Linked DNA regions of Roseibium sp. Sym1. The protein of the gene in region 1 interacts with the protein of each later gene in a pairwise test. Links are inferred from orthologs where the notes say so. Each region holds a gene or a part of one and is shown on either strand. Other genes may lie near its edges.

Region 1 (8,319 bases):
GACGTCTTCGCCAGGAATCCCGACTGGCAGGTGTTTCTGATCTCCGCTGTTGTCCTGGCCACTGCCGGTGTCCTGACCACCATCGCCTTTCACGGCCAGCGGCCGCCGGGCAATTTCCGCGAGGCCATCATCTTCGTGAATGCCGCCTGGTTCGTGTTTTCCCTGGCCGGCGCCATTCCGCTTTACGCCAGCGAGCTCGGCATCAGCTTCACGGACGCCTTTTTCGAAACCGCGTCCGGCCTGACCACGACCGGCTCGACGATCCTCACGGGTCTCGATGACATGCCGCCAGGCATCCTGTTGTGGCGCGCCCTGCTGCAGTGGGTCGGCGGTATCGGCGTCATTGCCATAGGTATCTGGCTGTTGCCGGGCCTCAGGGTCGGCGGCAGCCAGCTCTTCGCCCTGGAAACCTCCGAAACCGCCAACAAGCCCTATGGCCATGTCGGTCCGTTCATTTTCCGGCTGCTCGCGCTCTATGCGGGCCTCAGCCTGGCCTGCATCACCCTTTACGTCCTGTGCGGGATGACGCTGTTCGAAGCCATCGTTCATGCCATGACCACGGTATCGACCGGCGGGTTTTCGACCTCCGACCAGTCCTTCGGCCAGTTCCAGGGCATTGCCGTCTACTGGGTGGCGATCCTGTTCATGATCGCCTCCAGCGTGCCGTTTCTCTACCTCATTCGCGGCATCGAGCGCCGACGCGCGGCCTACGACGTCCAGATCGCCCTGCTTCTGACCATCGTCCTGGTGGCGGCCTTCGGTGTCTTCTATTTCGAACGTTACATCGTCCATGACACCCCGTTCCACATGTTCACCCTGGCCGTGTTCAACGTGGTGTCGGTCCTTTCGACCACGGGTTATGCGGCCAACGACTATCTTCAGTTCGGACCCGCCGTCATCGCGATCTTCTTCGTGCTGACCTTCTTTGGCGGCTGTGCAGGGTCCACCTCCGGCGGCTTCAAGATGTTCCGCGTTGCCATTCTGGTCAGCCATTTCCGCGGCCTTCTGAAGCGCATGGTCCGCCCCCACAGGGTCGTCGACACGAAGTACCAGGGCCGGTCCGTCTCCAACGCGGTCCTGGAAGGTGTCTTCGTCTTTGCCGTTGTCTATGCCGGTGCCTTCGCGGCCTTTTCGCTGGTCTACATGGCCCTCGGACTGGATCTTCAGACCGCCCTGAGCGCGTCGATCACGGCACTTGCCAATGTCGGTCCCGGCGTCGGCGACACGATCGGTCCCTCCGGCACCTTCCAGTCCCTGCCGGAAATCGCCAAGTGGTTCCTGGCTTTTGAGATGATCCTGGGCCGGCTGGAAATTCTCGGCGGCATTCTCCTGCTGACGCCGGATTTCTGGTGCGACTGACGAGCCACCTCCCCAAACGGAGAAAACCACCGCCGGCGTGACCTCCGGCGGTGGTTCTCTTGCGTCCGTTCACATCAGGCGACCTGGAGGTTGAACCAACCTGTTGGGGGGATCGCCCGATGCCGCAATTACGGTTGAACGGTCGCGAACTCTTCCGGATCCAGGAGGCTGTCCTGGTTGGCATCGGCTGCATTGAAAAGGTCTTCCGACATGGTCGGCACGGCGGCTGTGATTTCCTCGAAGCTCACGAAGCCGTCCTGGTCGCTGTCGACCGCCTGAAAGGACATGCCCTGGGCGAGCGCCGCGGAAGACACGGTGAATGCACCGATGAGAAGAGCAGCCGTAAGACGTTTGGACATGATATGACCTCCAACTGTTTGGGTCGTTTCGGGCCGTCCCCACTGTGCCGCCTCTTGGCGGCGGACGGTCCCGCTGTTCCGTCTGTCCGCCGGGCCCCTGCGACCCGCCGAACCGGAACGGGGCAAACTGTGCTGAGCGATCGCGACCGTCAAAGGGCCGCTCTTTGGAACCTTCGGGGCAATGTTGTGTCGGAGTATTACGATCAGCCACAGGCCAGTCGGAATATTGTCACTTTTGATGATTTCGGGCGAAACTGCGGCTGGTGAATATCTTCGTTTTCTCGATAAGATATTGAAAATAAAGTTCTTTATAGTTTACCCAAAAACAACCGGTGTATTACACCAGGGTCCTGTCTGCCACTGGATCGCGGTCACGCGTAATCGCGCGAGCCAAAAATCGCCGAACCGACCCGGACATGGGTGGCGCCGAAACCGACGGCGACGGAGTAGTCCGCGGACATGCCCATGGAGAGCTGCGCGAGACCGTTGCGCCTGGCGATCTTTTCCAGCAGCGCGAAATGTTCTCCGGGTGCTTCCTCCACCGGCGGAATGCACATCAGGCCGACAATGTTCAGCCCGACCTCGTCCCGGCAATACCGGACAAAATCGTCGACGTCCCTTGGAGCAATACCGGCCTTTTGCGGTTCTTCGCCGGTGTTGACCTGGATGAAACAGGGCAGATGCCGGTCCTGTTTGTCCATCTCGGCTTTCAACGCCTTGGCGATCTTCGGCCGGTCCACTGTGTGAACGACATCAAACGTGGCCACCGCTTCCTTGGCCTTGTTCGACTGGAGCGGTCCGATCAGATGAAGTTCGATATCGGCAAATTCCTCGCGCAGGCCCGGCCACTTGTGCATCGCTTCCTGCACCCGGTTTTCACCGAAAACCCGCTGACCCGCGCCCAGAACGGGCCGGATGTCATCCGCTTCAAAGGTCTTTGAAACCGCGATCAGGGTAACGGATCCCGGATCCCGGCCATGGTCGCGTTCCGCATCGCGGATGTCCGCTTTCACGGTCTCAAGACGGTCTGTGGCGGCGTTCATGGTGTTTCCTCGGGACTTCCGTGATCGGACAGGGGCCTTTCTCTTATGCCCGGCGGGCAAGTAATCTCAAGTGCAAGTTCCGTCACGGGTGACCGCATCCCCCGACATCTCAAGCCCTCCGCCCTGGCGCCAGCACCGGAAATCCGGCTAGATCCGGCCCCGATACTTTACGAATGCGGCATTGCGACATAAACAGGCACCTGCAAGATCATTCGCTTCTCGCATGTTGACCGCGGACACGATTTCTGGTGACAGTCCGGCAGTCAATCATTTCAGCAAATCCGCCGGGTCCGGCGGCAAGAACAAACGGCACACTGGATGGCAACGGAACGGTACAATGCGCGCGAAGTGGAAGCGCGCTGGCAGAAGATCTGGAACGACAAGGACGTCTTCGTCACCCACAACGACGATCCCCGGGACAAATACTATGTCCTGGAAATGTTCCCCTACCCGTCCGGCCGCATCCACATGGGCCATGTGCGCAATTACGCCATGGGCGACGTGGTTGCCCGCTTCAAGCGTGCCAAGGGTTTCAACGTCCTTCACCCGATGGGCTGGGACGCCTTCGGCATGCCGGCGGAAAACGCGGCCATGCAGAACAAGGTCCATCCCAAGGACTGGACCTACGAAAACATCGCCACCATGCGCGACCAGCTCAAGATCATGGGGCTGTCCCTCGACTGGAGCCGGGAATTCGCCACCTGCGATGTCGGCTATTACACCCAGCAGCAGCGCCTGTTCCTGAAATTCCTGGAAGCGGGCCTGGTCTACCGCAAGAACGCCAAGGTCAACTGGGACCCGGTCGACATGACGGTGCTTGCGAACGAGCAGGTGATCGACGGCCGCGGCTGGCGCTCCGGCGCGCTGGTGGAACAGCGTGAACTGACCCAGTGGTTCTTCAAGATCTCCGACTATTCGGAAGACCTGCTGGAAGCGATCGACACGCTCGACCGCTGGCCGGACAAGGTCCGGCTGATGCAGAAGAACTGGATCGGCCGGTCAGAGGGCCTGCGCGTGCGTTTCGAGTTCACCGAGGCGGCACCGACCGGCGACAAGACGCTCGAAATCTTCACCACCCGTCCGGACACCTTGTTCGGCGCGTCCTTCATGGGCCTGTCGCCGGACCACCCGATCTCGGTGAAACTGGCGGAGAACAACCCGGAGCTGAAAGCCTTCATCGAAGAATGCCGCAGGGTCGGAACTTCTGAAGAAGCTATTGAAAAAGCAGAGAAAAAGGGCATCGACACCGGCCTGCGCGTCAGGCATCCTCTGGACGCCTCGCTGGAGTTGCCGGTCTATGTCGCCAACTTCATCCTGATGGACTACGGCACCGGCGCGATCTTCGCCTGCCCGGCCCATGACCAGCGCGACCTCGATTTCGCCCGCAAATACGGCCTCGACGTAAAGCCGGTCGTGCTGCCGAAGGACGCCGACGCCGCCACCTTCTATGTCGGCGACGAAGCCTTCACGGACGACGGCACCATCTTCAATTCCGATTTCCTGGACGGGCTCTCCATCCCGGACGCCAAGGAAGCCATCGCGCAGAAGCTGGAATCGATCGCGGTGGACGGTGCGCCGCAGGGCGAACGCCAGGTGAACTACCGCCTGCGCGACTGGGGCATTTCGCGCCAGCGCTACTGGGGCTGCCCGATCCCGGTCATTCACTGCGACGATTGCGGCATGGTGCCGGAGAAGGACGAGAACCTGCCGGTGCAGCTGCCGGACGACATCAATTTCGACAAGCCGGGCAATCCGCTCGATCGTCACCCGACCTGGCGCGACACGACCTGCCCGAGCTGCGGCAAGCCGGCACGGCGCGAGACCGATACCATGGACACGTTTGTCGACAGCTCCTGGTATTTCGCCCGTTTCACCGCTCCGGACTGTGACCAGCCGACCGACCCTGACGCCGCAAACGGCTGGCTGCCGGTCGACCAGTATATCGGCGGCATCGAGCACGCGATCCTGCACCTGCTCTATTCCCGCTTCTTCACCCGGGCCATGCAGAAGGTCGGCGCGCTCGACCTGAAGGAACCGTTCAAGGGCCTGTTCACGCAAGGCATGGTCACGCACGAAACCTACCGTGCCGGTGAAGGCGCCAACGGCCGCTGGGTCGCCCCGGCAGACATTCGGATCGAAGATGTTGACGGCAAACGACGCGCAGTGCTCGTGGAAACGGGCGAGGACGTCACCATCGGCTCGATTGAAAAGATGTCTAAGTCGAAGAAGAACACCGTTGATCCGACCGACATCATCGATACTTACGGTGCCGACACTGCCCGCTGGTTCATGCTGTCCGACAGCCCGCCCGAGCGCGACGTGATCTGGACCGAGGACGGTGTCCAGGGCGCCTGGCGCTTCGTCCAGCGTGTCTGGCGTCTGATCGGCGACATCGCCGAGAAGATCGAACCGCGCAGCGGCCGCGCACCGGAAGTTGACGGCAAGGCGCTCGACCTGCGCCGTGCCTGCCACAAGACCCTGCACGCGGTCACCGGCGATCTGGAAAACCTCGGCTTCAACCGCGCCGTCGCCCGGCTCTACGAACTGGTCAACACGATCAGCAAGACCTTCAATGACGGTGCGGACGATTCCGGCACCGAGTTCGCGGTCCGCGAGGCTGCCGATTACCTGGTGCAGATGATGGCGCCGATGATGCCGCACCTGGCAGAGGAATGCTGGTCGGCCCTGGGTCACGACAACCTGATTTCGGAGGTCAACTGGCCGGAACCGGAAGATGCTCTGCTGGTCGACGACAGCGTCACCTACCCGGTCCAGATCAATGGCAAGAAACGCGCCGAACTCTCCATTGCAAAAGAGGCTTCCAAAGAGGAGGTCGAAGCGGCTACCTTGGCACTCGAAGCCGTCAGGAAGGCACTTGAGGGCAAGCCGCCGAAAAAGATCATCGTGGTACCGCAAAGGATCGTGAATGTCGTTGTTTGACAACATCTTCCAGACCGGCGGCGCAATGCGCCGCGCCGCCCTTTGCGTCGCATTTGCTGCAGCAACGGTCTTGAGCGGATGCCAGGTCCGGCCGCTCTACGGCACCGGTACCGGAGATTTCGGCACGGTCCAGTCACCAGTGGCGGCGGAACTTGCGGCGATCGACCTTGATTCGATCAGCAACCAATACGCCAACGATGACGCAGCTCGGGTGCTTTACAACGAACTCACCTACCGCTTCGAACGCGGCGCGGGAGCACCTCCGAAAAAGTATCGCCTGAAGGTTCTGGTGGATGTCGGCAGTTCGGAAGTCGGCGTCGAGCGTTTCGCCGACGTGCCCTCCGCCTATACGACCACGATGAATTCGACCTTCGTACTCAGCGACCTTGCCACCGATGAGACGCTGATGACGGGACGCGCCTTCAAATCCGCTTCCTATGACTTCTCCAGCCAGCGCTTTGCCAACAAGCGTGCCTACCGCGACGCCCAGGAGCGGGTCGCCAAGGCGGTCGCCGACGACATTGCCGCACGGATTGCCGGCTTCTTTGCCAGCCAGTCCTGACATCCGCCGGGGAGCTGATCGGCCGTGACCGTTCTCAAAGCCGCCGAGATTGACCGGTACATTGCCAATCCCCCGGAGGCAGGCGGCGTCGTTCTCGTGTTCGGCCCCGACACCGGACTTGTCGCCGAACGAGCTACCCGTCTGGTCACCAAGGCGTCCGAGGGCGACAGCGACCCGTTCAATCTCATCAAGATCGATGCATCCGACATCAGCTCGGATCCGAATCGATTGATCGACGAGGTCCTGACCGTGCCCCTGTTCGGCGGCCGCAGGATCGTCTGGGTCAAGGACGCCAGCGGCAAGAACCTCAATCCGGCCGTGGAACCCGTGCTGAAGCTCGACGACTGGCAGACGCTCGTTGTCCTGGAAGCCGGCGACATCAAGAAGGGGGCCGGCCTGCGGAAACTGGTCGAGACCCACAAACGGGCGGTCGCACTGCCCTGTTACGCCGACAATGACCGCGGTATCGACCAGCTGATCGACGAGGAAACCCGCGAAGCCGGCCTGTCGATCACCCGCGAGGCACGCGCGGCGCTTCACAGCCTCCTCGGCGGCGACCGCATGGCCAGCCGCGGCGAACTGAAAAAGCTGTGCCTCTATGCGCTGAACAAGGGCCGGATCGAGACCGATGACATCGAAGCCATTATCGGTGACGCCTCTGCCTTCGAGATGTCCGAACTGATCGACGCGGCCGCCGGCGGCGACCTTGCCATGCTCGATCACGGCCTCGAACGCCTGGCTGACGCCGGTTCCAAGGCCTCGGTGATCGCCAACCAGACCCTGAAGCATTTCCAGCACCTGCACCGGATGCGAATCGATATCGACGCAGGAAAGCCGGCGCAGTCCGTCATCGACGGCCAACGGCCACCGATCTTCTTTTCGCGCAAGCCGAGATTTTCCCAGCAATTGCGGATCTGGTCGCTGAAGGACCTGGAACGGGCCATGGGCATCCTGAGCGAAGCCACACGCGTCTCGCGTCTCAACGACGCGCTCGGCGTCCCCGTGCTGTCCGAAGCCTTGCTGACCGTAGGGCGCGCAGCCAGGGCCCGCAGCCAACGGCGGTAGCAGGCCTACTGAACGTATTTCTCTTTTGTTTTCAATTCACTAACTACACCCACCACCGTCATCCCGAGGAGCGCTTTTGCGTCCGTTTCGAAGGATCAACGGCATACTCCTGAAGAAGCAGCCCATCCTTCGAGACGGACCTTACGGTCCTCCTCAGGACAACGGTGGTAGGATGCAGCGGCGTCAGGCAGGCCAACAAAAAACCGGAGACCGCATGACGGCTCCGGCTTCTAAAAACCAGCAATATCAGAAACTTACCGCGTCTCGACACCCAGCTTCTTGCACAGCTCGTCGAGCTGTTCCAGCGAGGTGTACTTGATCTTCAGGTCGCCTGATTCCTTGCCCGGCTTGTGACCGACGGTCACCTTCAGACCCAGCGAATCGGTCAGACGTTTTTCCAGCGACTTGGTATCGGCGTCTTTTTCCGGTTTGGCAGAGGGCGCCTTGTCTCCCTTGAGCTTGGCCAGCGCATCCGGATCCTGGGAGATCTTTTCCGCGTCGCGGACCGTCAGGCCCTTCTCGACAATCAGTTCGGCCAGCGCGGCCGGATCGTCGACGGTGATCAGCGCCCGGGCATGACCCGCTGTCAGCAGCCCCTCCGCCAGGTAGTCCTTCACGGAATTGGGCAGTTTCAGGAGCCGCATGGTGTTGGCGACATGGCTGCGGCTCTTGCCGATCACCTTGGCAAGTTCGCCCTGGCTGTAGCTGAATTCCGCCGTCAGCTGCTCGTAGCCCATCGCTTCTTCGATCGGATTGAGATCTGCGCGCTGCACGTTTTCGATGATGGCAAGCTCAAGCGCTTCCTGATCGGTAACGTCGCGGATGATGATGGGTGCTTCATGCAGTCCGGCCCTCTGCGCGGCCCGCCAGCGACGCTCGCCCGCAATGATCTCGAACCTGTCGGCCTTGCCCGCGGCCGGACGCACCAGGATCGGCTGGACGATGCCTTTGGCCTTCAAGGATTCTGCGAGATCCGCAAGATCCTTTTCGG
Region 2 (5,013 bases), 2.1 Mb from region 1 along the record:
GGGCGTCGCTCGCTCTCATAGGTGTCGAGCAGCTCGTCGCCGGCCTCGCCCTTGACCGCCGCGGCCAGTTTCCAGCCCAGATTGAGTGCGTCCTGGATACCGCTGTTCATTCCAAGGCCGCCGCTTGGTGACATGGCATGGGCGGCGTCTCCCGCAAGGAACAGCCGTCCCTGGCGGAACCTCTGCGCCAGTTTCGCCACGCTGTGGAACGCAGTGTCGTTCAGGGCGGGCCCCAGGTGCACGGATGGCAGATGCTCACGGAAGAAGTCCCTGATCCTGCCCCAGCTGTCCGAACTCGGCCCGGCGGACAACGAATAGATCCGGAAGACTTCCCTGGTTCTATACACCGCAACAAGAAGAGATTCGAAATACAATATCCCCTGCGTGTCCCTGTAGGGCCATCCCTCGATCTGGACGTCCAGGACGTGCCAGTACAGTGAGCGCTCGTGCCCCTCAAAACCGATACCCGCATCCCGCCGCAGCGAACTGTGGACACCGTCGCAGGCGATCAACCAACCGGTTTCAACATTCTCCTCGCGCCCTGCCCGGTTCTTGAGCGTAGCGCAAACCCCGTTTTCCGATTGAACGAAGCCTGTCAGATCAAGGCCCCGTTCCACAACGGCTCCGAGCGCTTCCAGCCTGGCCGTCAGAAGCGGCACCAGCCGGTCTTCACCCAGATTCATGTGCCACGGCCAGCGCTCGCTTGGCGACATGGCGGTTGCCAGGATCCGGCCTTCGAAGGAGTAGGACATCGCTTCGACCGGAATGCCTTCGTCAAGAAGCTGTTCAAGAAGGCCCATCCGTTCGGCAGCGACAAGGGTGGAGGGTTTCAGAACAAAGGCGCGCGGGTTTGCCGGCGGAAGCGGATCCCGGTCGACAACGCGGATCCGGATGCCGCGGCGGGCAAGTTCAATGCCGAGGGCAAGACCTGTCGGGCCGGCTCCACAAATGAGAACATCCGTCAATCTTGACCTCCAGCTTCGACACCTCGCAACGACATGCAGTCAAGGGCGATATCCCCGTAAGGAGCTCACGCCCCGACAAGCTCGAACCAGTCGTCCTCGGAAATCACCTCGATTTCCAGTTCCTGGGCCTTCTTCAATTTGGAGCCGGCACCCGGACCGGCGACCACGAGATCGGTCTTTTTCGACACGGATCCTGAGGTCTTGGCGCCGAAGCGTTCGGCCATGGCCTTGGCCTCGTCCCGCGTCATGCGTTCAAGTGAACCGGTAAACACAACGGTCTTGCCAGCGACCGGCGACCCGGAGGCGTCGATCTTTTCCGGGTCCTTCGGACGGACTTCGGCAAGCAACGCGTCGAGCTGATCACGGTTATGCTGTTCGGCGAAGAATTCCACCAGCGCCTCGGCGACGATATGGCCAATGCCGTCAATGTCGTTGAGCTCCGCAAAGGCCTCGCCGGCCTCGTCCTGGGCGGCCTGCATGGCCTTGTAGAAGGCGTCCCAGGACCCATAGGCGCGCGCCAGAAGCTTGGCGTTGCCCTCGCCGACATGGCGGATGCCGAGCGCGAAGATGAAGCGGTGCAGGTCGATGTCGCGGCGGGCGTTGATCGCCTCGAACAGGTTCTTCGCCGAAACCGCCCCCCAGCCCTCGCGGTTGCGCAGCTTGGTCAGGGAGCGCTTGTCGCGCTCCTCCAGCGTGAAGATGTCCGCCGGGGCCATCACCAGGCCGTCCTGGTAGAACGCATCGACCTGCTTGTCGCCGAAGCCCTCGATGTCGAAGGCATTGCGGGAAACGAAGTGTTTCAGCTTCTCGGTCGCCTGGGCCGGGCAGATCAGGCCACCGGTGCAACGGCGCACCGCATCCCTGCGGCCGGTCTTTTCGTTTTCCTCGCGCACCGCGTGGCTGCCGCAGGCCGGGCAGACGGTCGGGAATTCGAAAGGCTCCGCCCCCTCCGGGCGCTTGTCCAGATCGATATCGACGATCTGCGGAATGACGTCGCCGGCGCGCTGGATCTTAACCGTGTCGCCGACCCTCAGATCCTTGCCGCCGCGGATCGGCTCGCCGTCCTGGCCGATGCCCTTGATATAGTCCTCGTTGTGCAGGGTCGCGTTGGAGACGACCACGCCGCCCACTGTAATCGGTTCGAGCTTGGCGACCGGCGTCAGCGCGCCGGTGCGGCCGACCTGGATCTCGATGTCGTTGAGGATGGTGTAGGCCTGTTCGGCCGGGAACTTGTGCGCGATCGCCCAGCGGGGCGAGCGGGAAACAAAACCCAGCCGTTCCTGCAGGTCGAGCCGGTCGACCTTGTAGACGACGCCGTCAATGTCGTAGTCGAGCCGGGCCCGGCTTTCCTCGATGCCGTGATAGATCCCGAGCAGCTCCTCGACGCTGTCGCAGCGCTTCATCAGCGGATTGACCTGGAACCCCCAGGCCTCCAGCCGCTTGACCATGCCGAACTGGGTGTCTTCCGGCAATGCGCTCATCTCGCCCCAGGCATAGGCGAAGAACCGCAAGGGCCGGGAGGCGGTGATTTCCGATTTCAACTGGCGCAGGGACCCGGCGGCGGCATTGCGCGGATTGGCGAAAACCTTGCCGCCATTGGCGGCCATGCGCTCGTTCAGAGCCTGGAAGTCCTTGTGCGCCATATAGACTTCACCGCGCACTTCCACGACCTCCGGCACCGCTCCATTGAGCTTCACCGGAATGTCCTTGATGGTGCGGGCATTGGCGGTGACGTTTTCACCCGTGGTGCCGTCACCGCGGGTGGCGGCATGCACCAGCGCGCCGTTTTCATAGCGCAGCGACAGGGACAGACCGTCGATCTTCGGTTCCGCGGTCACCGCCAGAACACCCTGCAGCGGATCGAATTTCAGGAAACGCCGGACACGGCCGACAAAGTCCTGGACATCCGCGTCATCAAAGGCGTTGTCGAGCGACAGCATCGGCACCCTGTGGGTGATCTTGCCGAAACCCGAGGCCGGGGCCGCGCCGACATTCGCGGACGGGCCGTCGGCGAGGATCAGGTTCGGGAACCGGGCCTCGATGGCGGAATTGCGCCGGCGCAGGGCGTCATAATCCGCGTCGGAAATGACTGGCGCGTCTTCCTGGTGATAGCGCCGGTCGTGTTCGGCGATCTCCGCCGCCAGCCGTTTCAACTCCGCCTGCGCTTCCTCCTGGGTCAGCGCGGCAACATCAATCTGGGCGGTCGAAGTGTCGGTCATGATCTCTTCACGGAATGTGTCAGCGGCAGGCACCGATTTGAACACCGGTCTCATCCCGATAGCGGAACCGGGAGACGTGCTCAAGAGTTGATACCACAGACCGGCATCGATTCACGCTGCCGATGGTATGCAATGAAGGAGACAAAAATGGCCTACGATGACCACAAGCGCTACCAAGACAAGGCCGCGTTCAGCAGCGCGGGCTGGTTTGTCGCCGGAGGCCTGGCCATGGCCCTCATTGCCGGTGCCTTGCTCTACACGGAAGGCTATTTCCAGGAAGACAACGACCTCAGCATCGAGCTGAATGTGCCGAACCTCAATGCAGACAAGATCCCGCTGCCGGAAACGCCGGACCAGCCGATCGTTCCCAACGAGGGCAACTGATCGGCGCCAGACAGATTTGAGGAAGGTATTTGCAAGGCGGAGGCTACAGCTTCCGCCTTTGTTGCGTTCCGTCCCTACTCCGCCGCGGTCAGCAGCCTGCGCGCCGCGGCCCGGGCTTCCTCGGTGATGACACTGCCGGCCAGCATGCGGGCGATTTCCTCGCTGCGATGGTCTTCATCGATGCGCTGGACGCGGGTTGCGACCCGGTCGGGTTTCAGGGCTTCCTTGGCGATCAGGAAATGGCCTTCCGCGCGGGCAGCCACCTGCGGCGCATGGGTCACGGTGAGCACCTGGACGCTCGCGGCCAGCCGTGCCAGGCGCAGGCCGATCGCCTCGGCGACCGCACCGCCGACGCCAGTGTCAATTTCGTCAAAGACCAATGTCGGCGCCGAGCCCTTGTCCGCAAGGGACACTTTCAACGCCAGCAGGAACCGGGAGAGTTCGCCGCCCGAGGCGACCTTCATCATCGGCCCCGGTTTGGTGCCCGGGTTGGTCTGCACATGGAATTCCAGCTGATCGATACCGCTGCGACCCGGGCTGTCGGGATTGCTCTCCATTTCGACAATGAACTTCGCACGTTCCAGCTTGAGGTCTGGCAGTTCCTTTTCAACGGCCTTTTCCAGCGCCTTCGCGGTCTTTCGGCGTTTCTCCGACAGGGCGGCCGCTTTCTTGTCATAGGTGCCGCGCGCCTTGGCCGCGGCCTCGGCCAGAGCCGCCAGCTTGTCCTCACCCGCGTCAAGATCGGCGAGATCCCCGGCCATGCGCTCGCACAGGGGCGCAAGATCCTCGACGGGAACGGAGTATTTTCGCGAGGCCGCGCGCAGCGCGAACAGGCGCTCCTCGACGCTTTCCAGTTCACGCGGGTCGAATTCCGTTTCACGCAGTGCGCTTTCCAGCCCGCCCCGTGTCTCCTCCAGGTGGTCCAGAGCCTCGGCGAGCGAGCGTACCGGCTGCCCAAGAAGCTGTGGCACCTGGTCGGCCTTGCGCTCCAGCCGACGCAGCAAGCTGGCCAGCTCGGGGATCGGCGACGCGGAGCCGTTGAGGGTTTCAAAGGCCTCGTTCAGATCTCCCGCGATCTTCTCCACGGCCATCATGTCGGTGCGGCGCGCGGCAAGCTCCTCCTCTTCGCCGGGCTGCGGCTTCAGGCCGGACAGTTCCTCGACAGACGCCTTGAGATAGTCTGCCTCGTTGCGGGCCGCCTCGATCCGGCGTTCATGGTCGACCACCGCCTTTTCGGCTGCCTTGAAGGCGGCATACGCGGTTGCCACGGCCTCCACGTCGCCTGTCAGCCCCCCGAACACATCGATCAGCGTCCGGTGGCTTTCCGGATCGACCAGCGCGCGGTCGTCATGCTGGCCGTGAATTTCCACCAGCAAGGCCCCAGCCTGGCGCAACAGTCCCGCGCTGACCGGCTGATCGTTGACAAAGGCCCGCGTGCGGCCATC

What was found. Proteins that work in one complex are often made in the same cells at the same time.
Region 2: the proteins of leuS (region 1) and ligA interact in binary tests that used the Escherichia coli proteins (3 or more experiments, as listed by UniProt). The link is inferred for Roseibium sp. Sym1 from one-to-one orthologs.

What each region holds. Positions count from the first base shown.
Region 1 is NZ_CP114786.1:1,676,421-1,684,739, reverse strand. The notes cover bases 2,750-5,901. They hold leuS (leucine--tRNA ligase), read left to right. Parts: upstream 2,750-3,079; coding sequence 3,080-5,701; downstream 5,702-5,901. Other genes in these bases: lptE (LPS assembly lipoprotein LptE), read left to right, coding at 5,688-5,901; O6760_RS07635 (YggS family pyridoxal phosphate-dependent enzyme), read right to left, coding at 2,750-2,761. In the rest of the region: O6760_RS07645 (TrkH family potassium uptake protein), read left to right, coding at 1-1,359; O6760_RS07640 (hypothetical protein), read right to left, coding at 1,488-1,718; more of O6760_RS07635, read right to left, coding at 2,090-2,749; more of lptE, read left to right, coding at 5,902-6,263; holA (DNA polymerase III subunit delta), read left to right, coding at 6,288-7,328; O6760_RS07615 (ParB/RepB/Spo0J family partition protein), read right to left, coding at 7,583-8,319.
Region 2 is NZ_CP114786.1:3,754,772-3,759,784, reverse strand. Bases 608-3,592 are described here. They hold ligA (NAD-dependent DNA ligase LigA), read right to left. Parts: upstream 3,185-3,592; coding sequence 1,031-3,184; downstream 608-1,030. Other genes in these bases: O6760_RS17030 (hypothetical protein), read left to right, coding at 3,332-3,568; O6760_RS17040 (FAD-dependent monooxygenase), read right to left, coding at 608-965. Outside these bases: more of O6760_RS17040, read right to left, coding at 1-607; DNA repair protein RecN, read right to left, coding at 3,643-5,013. UniProt on the Escherichia coli protein: DNA ligase that catalyzes the formation of phosphodiester linkages between 5'-phosphoryl and 3'-hydroxyl groups in double-stranded DNA using NAD as a coenzyme and as the energy source for the reaction.